Regions from separate parts of the Dokdonella soli genome, predicted to be linked through region 1. Evidence: riboswitches for the same ligand, from Rfam matches in the RefSeq annotation. Region 1 holds a riboswitch; the other holds the start of a gene.
What was found. A riboswitch is a leader RNA that binds a small molecule or an ion and turns the genes downstream of it on or off. The one in region 1 is predicted to bind cobalamin.
Positions count from the first base shown of each region.

Region 2: it holds a riboswitch for cobalamin, as region 1 does, so the genes downstream of both, ABD002_RS14900 (ribonucleoside-diphosphate reductase subunit alpha) here and metE (5-methyltetrahydropteroyltriglutamate--homocysteine S-methyltransferase) in region 1, are expected to answer to the same signal.

Region 1 covers NZ_BAAAEU010000024.1:3,150-9,087, forward strand. The annotation lists gene ABD002_RS14040 (S8 family serine peptidase) at 1-2,493, opposite strand, end outside; cobalamin riboswitch at 3,073-3,308, shown strand; gene metE (5-methyltetrahydropteroyltriglutamate--homocysteine S-methyltransferase) at 3,524-5,815, shown strand.
Region 2 covers NZ_BAAAEU010000024.1:200,032-205,969, reverse strand. The annotation lists gene ABD002_RS14925 (TolC family protein) at 1-204, opposite strand, end outside; gene ABD002_RS14920 (hypothetical protein) at 270-644, opposite strand; gene ABD002_RS14915 (MBL fold metallo-hydrolase) at 808-1,686, shown strand; gene ABD002_RS19745 (YeeE/YedE family protein) at 1,683-2,540, shown strand; cobalamin riboswitch at 2,559-2,777, shown strand; gene ABD002_RS14900 (ribonucleoside-diphosphate reductase subunit alpha) at 3,101-5,422, shown strand; gene ABD002_RS14895 (ribonucleotide-diphosphate reductase subunit beta) at 5,559-5,938, shown strand, end outside.

The DNA.
Region 1 (5,938 bases):
AGGGAAGATCAATCTGGACACGTTCGTGCCGGGGATGCTGACCACGAAATCGTCCGCCGCGTATGCGCCGTGCGGTCCCTTGTCACCCCATTTGTCGGCGAAGAAACCGAAATTGCCCTGGCTCGGCTGATCAATCACGACACCGCTTGCCGCTGTGGTCGTGTTGTCGTTGGTCTTGGTGACATTGAGCGTCGGGCCACCGATGTTGTTGACGCTGAGTGCCGCGGACGTGGTGGTCTGACCGTTCGCGATACTGAGCGCAAGCGGCGACGGCACGGTGGCGATCGCCGGCCTAGGCACCCTGATCGCCATCGGCAAGTGCAGCGGCGACAGGCTGGCATCGCTCGGCGTGAGAACCATCTCACCGAAATGGAAATTGCCGTCGGCGTTGTATCGGGTCGCGTCAACACGGATGTTCAAGGGCTGGCTGTTCGAGTGTGCCGCAACCGTCAGGGTCGGCATGCTCGCCGTGGCGGCGACATCCCCCGTGAAGCTCACCGCCCATGTGACCGAGTGATCCTGCGTGCTGCGGAACTTGCGCGTGAACGAACACGTTGTCGTGCTGGTCGGGCCCGTCGTGGAGACGGTGATGCAGGCATCCTTCTGCATGCTGGCAAGATTGAGCGCGCTGGGCCCGATGCTGCCGGGCTTTCCGGCATTGGCGGGATTGGCGTTCGAGAAGTTCAGACCCGTCTCGTTCATCACCAAACCGGCCCGGCTGGCGACATACGCCTGGATGCGTCCCGAGCCCCGATCGAAGAAATCGCTGAGCGTCGCGCCATCCGGTTTGGTCAAGCCTGCTTCCGTTGCAGTCATCATGAGCGCCGACTTCACCTCCATCGGTGTCCAGTCCGAATGCATGCCCATCAGCAGTGCGCCGGTACCGGCCGTATGCGGGGTCGCCATCGACGTGCCATCGTAGAAGTCGACGTTGTTGGCTCCGGCAGGCGTGCCGTCGTTCGCGACGGACGCCAGGACGGCCACGCCCGGCGCCTGCACATCCGGCTTGATGGCGTCGGTACCGACCGGACCAAGCAGGCTGAAGCTGGCTAGTTTGTCCGGCTGGGCCGGCAGGCGCGAATTGGCGGGGTAGCCGATATTCATGGCGGTACCCGGATGAGCTGCCGCGTAGACCTCAAGGGCGTTGCCCTGCCCGCTGCTCGTGGTAAACACCGGAATGGTCTGTGCAGCACCGCTGCTGATGTAGTCGTCGGTCGAATTGACCAGCAGTACCTGGACTGCACCCGCGGCCTTCGCATTCGCCGCCAGCGCATTCGTGCCGCAAGGGCCGCTCACGAAATGCAAGATGGCCATCTTGCCGGTGAACGTGCCTGATGGAAGCGCAGCGCAATCGTTGGCCGCACCGAAGTTCGGACTGACCGCCAGCACGGTCGCAATCGGCCCGCTTGGCTGGGTCGAGTTGGGGGCCGTGTTCATGCCGATTGGACCAGGTGCACCTGCACCCGAAACCGTCGCGGAGTAACCCAGGGGGCCACCCGTGTGGTTGCCCGCGGCAACCGTCGTGACCCATGGCTCCCAGTGATTTGCTGTTCCTGGGAGCGTTACCGGTGTGGTCTCGTTGTTGCCCGCCGCCGCCGCGACGAAAATGCCGGCATCGGTGGCTGAGAGGAATGCTTGCGAAACCGGATCATTCCAAGGATCGAGGCCGCCGCTGATCGAGTAGTTCAACACATCGACGATGCCGTCCTGGATCGCCTGGTTCGCCGCGGCGGCGAGCGCGGATGTGGAACCGTTTCTGTTGTAGAGGCCACGGTAGATCACCAGGTTGGCGTGCGGTGCGACACCCGACAGATGTGCTGTAAAGCTGCCGATGGTGGCGGAACGGCTGTTGCCGCCAGCGGTGCTGCCGGTGTGGCTGCCGTGGCCATCGAGCGGACTGTCCTCAACGGATTGAGCCGGCTCTTTGGGCTCCTGCACACCCAATTCGTCGTAGACGCCGATGACCTTGTCATTGCATCCGCCGGCCAGATTGATGCCCTGCACGCCGCATTGACCGATGTAGTGGCCAGAACCCAATGGGTTCTGGATGTGGTAGCCCTGATCGTCGACGGCTGCAAACGAGGGACTCTTGCTGTTGTAGCCGGTATCGATATTGCCGATGACGACACCGTCGCCTCGATAGCCCAGCAACGATTCGAAGCCGTTAGCGAACAGCGTGTCCTGCCCCGCCGGAGTTCCCCACCAGATCGAGGAGGCCCCGATGAAGCCCGGACCGACGTCGCTCGCCTGATGGACGATGTAGTCAGGCGTGACTGAAAGGACGTCGGGCAGCTTTTTCAGCTTCGCAACATCGCTTGCCGAAAGCCCGTCTATCACTGCAGCGTTCAGCGCATGCGCCATCGTCGATACCACGTTCGGCGTGCGGCCCAACGTCATCGCAATAGCACTCAAGTGGCTGGCCTGCCGGCCCTCGAGGTACTGCCGGTAGTTCGCCACCGCTGAATTGGCCGAATCGAGGTGCAGTCGGCCCAAGGCTCCGTTCGCCTTGTAGGGACCGACGGCCTGAACGGAGTTTGCCCCCGCCTGGCCCGCGAAATAGGTTGGTATCGTCTGCTCGACAAACCGCACGATGTAGCGATTCGGAACGGACTCCCGGGCAACTACAGTGGAGCTTCCGGAAGGCCCGTCGTCCGTGGAAGCCGATCCGGCGAACGCTGGCGCTACGGCCATCCCCGTACTACCAATGATTGTCGCGATTGCTGCTGCCAGCGGCCACTGCCGCGTGAAACGAACACCCATCACCGTGTCTCCTTCGATTGGCCCCAGATTCCGTCGAACCCGCCGACTCCCCCAGCGGCGCTGCACTACGAGACGTTGATTCATGCCTCTCCCCGTCTCGTGCCAGCTCATCGACCATTGCCACGCCCTACTACGGGGCAAGCGCCATCACGGCGGCGCCCCGTCACATTTAGTCAATGACGAATGAGCGACCCGGTTTTGAAATGGCCATCACTCAGGAGCCCTGTACTCGCTGGATTGCCGGGATTGGCTGGCGCCTTGCCGGAAGGGCCCGTCGACGCAGCGATGCTTGACGTCGTCCGATGCTGCGCGTACTTTTCCACGCGTCGATGGTTTCCATCGCTCTATCCGCATAGAGCGATGGAATTAAAAGGGAAGCCGGTGCGGCCGTCATGGGCCAATTCCGGCGCTGCCCCGCAGCGGTGTGTGGAAACGACCTTCGCCAGTAGCACTGGTCCCTAAGGACTGGGAAGCGGCGGACACTAGGCGAAGCGCTGATGCGCTTCACGTCCACGAGCCCGAAGACCTGCCTCGTCCAGGGAGAGATCCCTGTTTGACCTGGACCTTCCGTGGGGAAGCGGCCGGAGCTCTCGCACGATGCATTTCCATCGTGCGCGTACTCCCGCGCGCTCGCCACGCAGTTCCGGTTCGCCCGCGGGGGCGAAGGTCGCTGGCGTGACGAATCCCTTGTCTGTACTTGCAGGCGAGTCGACGCGCGGTTCCTTCGTTCCTCACTGCCACTGACGCATGAGGAATTGCATTCATGACTCTTGTTACCAATCTCGGCTTTCCGCGCATCGGCGCGAAGCGTGAGCTCAAACACGCACTCGAGGCCTACTGGCGCGGCGAAAGCTCGCCGCAGCAGCTGCAGGACATCGCGAAGGATCTGCGGCACCGACACTGGCGTATTCAACGTGAAGCCGGCGCAGACTCCGTGCCTTGCAACGACTTTTCTTTGTACGACCAGGTCCTCGACATGGCGTTTCTGTTCGACGCCATCCCCGACCGTTACCGGAAGCTTGCCGATCGCGATCCGCTAGAGGGTTATTTCGCGCTGGCACGCGGGGCGCAGAATGATGAATTCGATTTGCGCGCCCTCGAGATGACGAAGTGGTTCGACACCAACTACCACTACCTCGTTCCAGAGCTGCAGAGCACCCAGACCTTTCAACTTCGTGGCGACAAGCCGGTCGCCGAGTACCTGGAAGCGAAGGCGCTGGGCCTCGAAGCGCGTCCGGTGTTGCTGGGTCCCGTCAGTTTTCTAATGTTGGCGAAAACTGTCGATGGGAGCGATCGCCTGGCACTGTTGGATCGACTGCTGCCCGTCTACATAGAATTGCTCGGTCGACTCAAGGCCGCCGGCACCCAATGGGTGCAGATCGACGAACCCTGCCTCATCCTCGATCAGGATGCGGACGATCATGCGGCCTATCGCCGTGCTTACGCGGCATTCGCGAATGTGGATCGTCCCAAGCTTGTGCTGACGACTTATTTCGGCGCCCTCGGCGACAACCTCAACCTCGCTGTGGACCTGCCCGTCGACGGATTGCATGTCGACCTGGTTCGCGCGCCCGATCAATTGGATGCTGTACTCGACGCGTTGCCGGCAGAACGGACGTTGTCACTCGGTGTCGTCGACGGACGCAATATCTGGCGTACCGATCTCGATCGCGCGGTGCCGCTTGTACGCCGTGCGCATGATCGACTCGGCGGTGACCGCCTGCAGGTCGCGCCGTCTTGTTCACTCTTGCACGTGCCGGTCGATGCAACACTTGAGACGTCGCTTCCCTCCGACATCCAGTCCTGGCTTTCGTTCGCGCGACAGAAAGTCGAGGAAGTGCGCGCCATCGTCGACGCGCTGAACGGTCTCGTTTCCTCGGTGGATACGCTCGATGTTGCACGCGAACGGCGAGAGACGCGGAGCACCTCGAAAAGAGTCCACAAACCCCGTGTCGCGGAACGCGTGGCCTCTCTCGAAGCATCGTCCGCACGGCGTCGCTCCGCCTATCCGAAACGCCGAGTTCTGCAGGAAGAACGGATGCGGCTGCCGCTATTCCCGACCACGACGATTGGCTCGTTTCCGCAGACACATGAAGTGCGAGAGGCGCGCGCGAAGCACAAGTCCGGCAAGCTGTCGGATGCCGCCTATGACGCTTTCCTGGTGGCTGAGACGGAAAAGTGTGTGCGTTTCCAAGAGGAAATCGGCATCGACGTGCTCGTCCACGGCGAATTCGAGCGCAACGATATGGTTGAGTACTTCGGCGAGCAGCTCGATGGTTTTGCTTTTACGAAGAATGGCTGGGTACAGAGCTATGGATCGCGTTGCGTCAAGCCCCCCGTCATCTACGGCGATGTCGAGCGTCCGGCGCCAATGACGGTGCGCTGGTCGCAGTATGCGCAGTCGCTGACCGACAAGCCGATGAAGGGCATGCTGACCGGACCGGTGACGGTACTGCAGTGGTCATTCGTTCGCGATGACCAACCCCGAGCCGCCACCTGCCGGCAGATAGCACTGGCGCTGCGCGACGAAGTGATCGATCTTGAACGTGCGGGGATTCGCGTGATCCAGATCGACGAACCCGCGTTGCGCGAAGGTTTGCCATTGCGGCGAGCAGACTGGCAGGTCTATCTGGACTGGGCGGTGGAGTGCTTCCGTATCACAGCGTCGGGAGTTGCCGACGATACGCAGATCCACACGCACATGTGCTACTCCGAGTTCAACGACATCATTGACTCGGTCGCGGCGATGGATGCCGACGTGATCTCGATCGAGACCTCCCGCTCGCGCATGGAGCTGCTCGATGCCTTTGTGAAGTTTCGCTATCCCAACGAGATCGGGCCGGGCGTCTACGACATCCACTCACCGCGCGTGCCATCCGTGGACGAGATGACGGAGCTGCTGGAGAAAGCAGGCGCTGTGCTCTTCCCCGAGCAAGTGTGGGTCAACCCGGACTGTGGGCTGAAAACCCGCGGTTGGCCGGAGACGCGCACGACGCTCGCCGCGATGGTCGAAGCTGCGCGGCGGTTGCGATCTTCCGTAGAAAAAACAACCTGAGTCATGTCGAAGTGTCCGCTGCTCGCCTCGGTTGGGCAGCGGACATTTCCATCAGGTCGCTTGTCCCGCCACGCGACGGCGCACAGCGCGCATTTCAGGCGCCTCGTGATGAACCAGGGTTTC
Region 2 (5,938 bases), 200 kb from region 1:
CGCATCCTCGGCGGACGTCAGCGCGGCGCGGCGTGCCTGGATATCGGGTGCGGACGCCTCGGCCATTCGCACCGCATCGAGCAGCGACAGGCGAGCGTCGTCAGCGCGCGCGCCGGGCAGCGCGAGGAGACCGAGGCAGAAAGTGGCAGCAACACGAAAACCGCGCCGCAAAGGCTGCGCGAGTATGGAATGGACGGTGGGCATGGGAACTCCGACGCAAGGGACACACGTGCCGCAATCGCGGCGCCATGGATGTCAGCGGACGGAGCTCAAATCTGGAACGTGCAGTGCCGGATGGTCAGCGGCGGCGCGGCGGCGCGGGCGACGATTTCGCCGCGATGATGGACGCGCGTGTCGGCGACGAACCACGCAGCATCGCGCAGCCACGTGGTCGGTGGAAACAGCGCTGCCGGCACCGAAGGAACCGGTGGATGATCGGAGGAAGGCGTTTGCGGATGGCAATGCTCGTGGCATCGCGGGTCCGCCGCGCCTTGCTCGTGACAGGTCGGCTTCGACACGGCCACCGTCGCCCCGGATTGCTCCAGCGGACACATGTATCCGGCCATGGCCAACTGCTGGAACAGCAGGCCGAGCAGCGCGATCAGCGCAATCAGGCGGCGATGGCGGCGGCGTCGAAAAAGCATTGCGACGGTGTCAGGAGGATTGCCGACAGGACCAGGAAACGTGGCACGAGCTTACGCCCAATTGGGCCGTCCGCGTGCTGCGACGATGACCCATCCCTCCGCAGCAGGGGGCGTATAGAATCCCCTCCGTCCAGATGACGGTCGCATCCGAGGCGCGCATTTCATGCCATCACGGCCATGGGTGGAAACGTTCTTCCACAAGGACACCGGCACCTTCACCCATGTCGTATGGGAGGGCGAGGGCGGGGCCGCGGCCATCGTGGATCCGGTGCTCGATTACGATGCGGCAGCGGCGCGCACGTCGACCGCGTCCGCCGACGCGGTGCTCGCGTTCGTGCGCGACCACCGCCTGCGCGTGGAATGGATCCTCGAAACGCATGCGCACGCGGACCATCTGAGCGCCGGCGGCCATCTGCATGACGTGCTCGGGGCGCCGCTGGCGATTGGCCGCGGCATCGCTGCGGTCCAGGCGCACTTCAAGCCGCTGTTCGGCTTGGGCGAGGACTTCGTCCCCGATGGCCGCCAGTTCGACCGCCTGTTCGACGACGACGAGCGCTTCCGCATCGGCGGCCTGGAGGCGCGCGTCCTCGCCACGCCCGGCCACACCGGCGACAGCCTGACCTATCTTGTCGGCGATGCAGCGTTTGTCGGCGACACCCTGTTCGCGCCGGACGTCGGCACCGCACGTTGCGACTTCCCGGGTGGCGATGCCGCGCGGCTGCATGCCTCGATCCAGACGATCCTGGCGCTGCCAGCGGACACGCGTATCTTCCTCTGCCACGACTATCCGCCGGCCGGACGTGCGCCGATGGCGGAGACGTCGATCGCCGCCGAGGTGCGGGACAACCTGCATGTCGGTCGCGGCATCACTGCAGCCGAGTTCGTGGCGATGCGCGGTGCGCGCGACGCCAACCTGACGGTACCACGACTGCTCCTGCCGGCGTTGCAGGTCAACATCCGCGGCGGGCGCCTGCCGCCGCCGGACACCAACGGCATCGTCTGGTTGAAGTTGCCGCTTAACCAGCTGGGAGGCATGGCATGAACGCCCGGATGAGCGGATGGGTCGGCGGTGTGCTGATCGGCATGGCCGCCGCTTTGCTGCTGTGGCTGAACGGCCGCATCGCGGGCATCAGCGGCATCGTCAACGCCGTGACCGGGGCCGCGTCGTCGGATCGTGGCTGGCGTGTTGCGTTCCTGCTCGGCTTGATGCTTGCGGGCGGGGGGACGATGCGCTGGTTCGCCGTGGGTGAGCCACATCGGCAAGGTTATCCGGTGATCCTGCTCGTCGTGGGTGGATTGCTCGTCGGCTTCGGCACGCGCATGGGCAGCGGTTGCACCAGCGGTCATGGCGTGTGTGGCCTGGGCAGGTTGTCGCTGCGCTCGTTGGCCCGCGGCGCTGACCTTCATGGCCGCCGCGATGGCGACGGTGTTCGTGATGCGCCATTGGCCGGGATGGTCGGCATGAATGCGCGCTGGTTCGCGGCTCTTTTTTCAGGAGCCTTGTTCGGGGTCGGCCTGGCGATCTCGGGCATGACTGATCCGCGCGTCGTGCAAGGCTTCCTGGATATCTTCGGCCAGTTCGACCCAACCCTGATCCTGGTGCTTGGCGCTGCTGTCGGCGTTACCGTGATCGCGTTCCGCTGGATTCTTCGCTTGCCCAAACCGCGTTTCGCGCCCGGGTTCGAATTGCCTGCGACGCAGCGGATCGATCGCCGTCTGATTGTGGGCGCGGGAATATTCGGCATCGGCTGGGGACTGGTCGGCTACTGCCCGGGTCCTGCGCTGGTCGGCCTGGCGGGTGGGGTGCATGAAGTGCTCTGGTTCGTGCCGGCGATGCTGGTGGGGGCCGTCGCCTGCCGACTCATGGAAACTCGTGTGCGGCAAGAAACCGATTGAACTTCCGGTCACGAGGGCATATCTTGTGGTCGTCGATGGCGCCCAGCACAACATCTGGGTTGGGGGTCACAAAACCTCCGAGGGAATCCGGTGCGAATCCGGAGCTGCCCCGCAGCGGTGATCGGGAGCGAACGACGCATCAGGCACTGAGCTTCGGCTTGGGAAGCGGCGTCCAGTAGGTGAGGCAAACGCCTCGCGCCCGAGAGTCCGAATACCCGCCGCGACCGTTCCGCCGCAATGCGGAGCGTCTGGCTCGAAGGCCCTCGCGGGAGGGGCAGGCCGAAAGTCGTCGCGCCTCCGTCCGGAGCCCGCGTCCCTTTCGACTGGCGTCATCCGCAGGTTCTTCTTTCGCTCGCGGGAGCGAAGGCCGGCGGATCGCGGGCCCAAGTCTCATTCCGTGCGTCGCCGTGCCTTTACTTCTGCGGGTCCGCTGCTCGCGAAGGAGAGAACGCATGTCCACGTCCGAAGTTGTCGCCGAGTCCGCCGCATCTCCCGCCGCCGCCGTCCCGCCGAATCAACCGGGTTTCCGCCTGACCGCGCCGCACGCGGGCCCGATCGCGATGCAGGTGACCAAGCGCTCGGGCGCGAAGGAACCGGTCGACCTCAACAAGATCGTGCGCGCGGTCACGCGCTGCTGCGAGGGGCTCGCGGATGTCGAGCCGATGCGCGTCGCGCTGAAGACGATCGCCGGCCTGTACGACGGTGCGACCACGCGCGAACTGGATGAACTCTCGATCCGCACCGCGGCCTCGTTCATCGCCGAGGAGCCCGAATACTCGAAGGTCGCCGCGCGCCTGCTTGCCGGCTACATCGACAAGGAAGTGCAGGGGCTCGGCGTGTATTCGTTCTCGCAATCGATCCGACTCGGTTTCGATGCGGGTCTGATCAACGAGCGCGTGCTCGCGTTCGTCGAGGCGAATGCGCGCAAGCTCAACGACGCGATCGATCCGCGCCACACGCTGCGCTTCGAATACTTCGGCCTACGCACCTTGTACGACCGCTACCTGCTCAAGCATCCGACTCAGCGTCAGGTCATCGAGTCGCCGCAGCAGTTCTGGCTGCGCGTCGCCTGCGCGCTCAGCGAGAGCGCGGGCGACGCCATCGAGCTGTACCAGCTGTTCGCCGGTCTCGACTACGTGCCGAGTTCGCCGACGCTGTTCAATTCCGGCACGCGCCACGAACAGTTGTCGAGCTGCTTCCTGCTCGATTCGCCTGAGGATTCGCTGGAGGCGATCTATGGCAAGTACCGCGACGTCGCGCTGCTGTCGAAGTTCTCGGGCGGCATCGGTCTCGCCTGGCATCGCGTGCGTTCGGAAGGCTCGCTGATCCGCTCGACCAATGGCTTGAGCAACGGCATCGTGCCGTGGCTGAAGACGCTCGATTCCTCGGTCGCCGCGGTCAACCAGGGCGGCAAGCGCAAGGGCGCGGCCTGCGTGTACCTGGAATCCTGGCACGCCGATATCGAGGCGTTCCTCGAGCTGCGCGAAAACACCGGCGACGACGCGCGCCGCACGCATCATCTGAACATTGCGAACTGGGTCCCGGATCTGTTCATGCATCGCGTCGATACGGACGGGATGTGGTCGCTGTTCGATCCGAAGGACGTGCCGGATTTCCCGGACCGGTGGGGCGAGGCGTTCGAAAGCGCGTACGTGCAGGCCGAGGCGCAGGGGCTCGCGAAGAAGACCGTGAAGGCGCGTGACCTCTACGCACGCATGATGCGCACGCTGGCGCAGACCGGCAACGGCTGGATGACGTTCAAGGACGCCTGCAACCGCGCCGGCAACCAGACCGCGAAGCCGGGCAACGTGGTGCACCTGTCGAACCTGTGCACCGAGATCATCGAAGTCACGAACGACGGCGAAACCGCGGTCTGCAATCTCGGCTCGATCAATCTTTCGCGGCATCACGACGGTGTCGCGTTCGATTTCGACAAGCTCGCGCACACCGTGCAGGTCGCGGTGCGCCAGCTCGACCGCGTGATCGATCTGAATTTCTATCCGATCGACACCGCGCGCGCGTCGAACCTGCGCTGGCGTCCGGTCGGCCTCGGCCTGATGGGCTTGCAGGACGTGTTCTTCGCGTTGCGCCTGCCGTTCGACAGCGCAGCGGCGCGCGAACTGTCGGCGCGGATCTCCGAGGAGATCTACTACTGGGCGCTGCGCACGTCGCTCGACCTCGCGCGCGAGAAGGGCGCGCATCCGGCCTTCGCCGACACGCGCGCCGCGCGTGGCGAGTTGCAATTCGACGCCTGGAACGTCACCCCGCGCGACAGCGCGCGCTGGGATGTGCTGCGTGCGGAGATCCAGGCTCATGGCCTGCGCAACTCGCTGCTGATCGCGATCGCGCCAACGGCCACGATCGCCTCGATCGCCGGCTGCTACGAATGCATCGAACCGCAGGTGTCGAACCTGTTCAAGCGCGAGACCTTGTCCGGCGATTTCCTGCAGGTGAACCGCTACCTGGTCGATGAATTGAAACGGCTCGGCTTGTGGACCGCCGAGATCCGCGACGCGATCAAGCTCGCCGAAGGCTCGGTGCAGCCGATCGTGGCATTGCCGGACGAGCTCAAGACGATCTATCGCACGGTCTGGGAGACGCCGATGCGCGCACTGATCGACATGGCCGCCGAGCGCGGCGCATTCATCGACCAGAGCCAGTCGCTGAACCTGTTCATCGAGAATCCGAACATCGGCCAGCTGTCGAGCATGTACATGTACGCATGGAAGCAAGGACTGAAGACGACCTATTACCTGCGCTCGCGGCCGGCGACGCGGATCGCGAAGGCGACGGTGGGCGCGGGGCCGGCGAAGACCTATACCGATGCGGAAGCAGTGGTCTGTTCGCTGGAGAATCCGGAGATGTGCGAGGCCTGCCAGTAGAGAAAGCTCGTCATCCCGGCGAAAGCCGGGATCCAGCGTCTGCTCTTCATCGAAGAAACTGGATCCCGGCTTTCGCCGGGATGACGAGCCAGAAGGTTCAGTCGTTTCGCGTACTGCAAGAACTCAAGGAATGCCCATGTCCGTTCCATCAACGCGCCTCCTCGACCCCGGCTTCGACCTCACCCTGCGGCCGATGCGCTATCCGCAGTTCTACGAGATGTACCGCGCTGCGATCAAGAACACCTGGAGCGTCGAGGAGATCGATTTCCAGATCGACCTCGGCCATCTGGTCCAGCGCATGACGCCTGCCGATCGTCATCTGATCCAGCGTCTGGTCGCGTTCTTCGCGACCGGGGATTCGATCGTCGCGAACAACCTCGTGCTGAACCTCTACAGGCACATCAACGCGCCCGAGGCGCGCATGTACCTGTCGCGCCAGCTGTATGAAGAAGCACTGCATGTGCAGTTCTACCTGACCCTGCTCGACCACTACATTCCCGAGCCCGAACAGCGCGC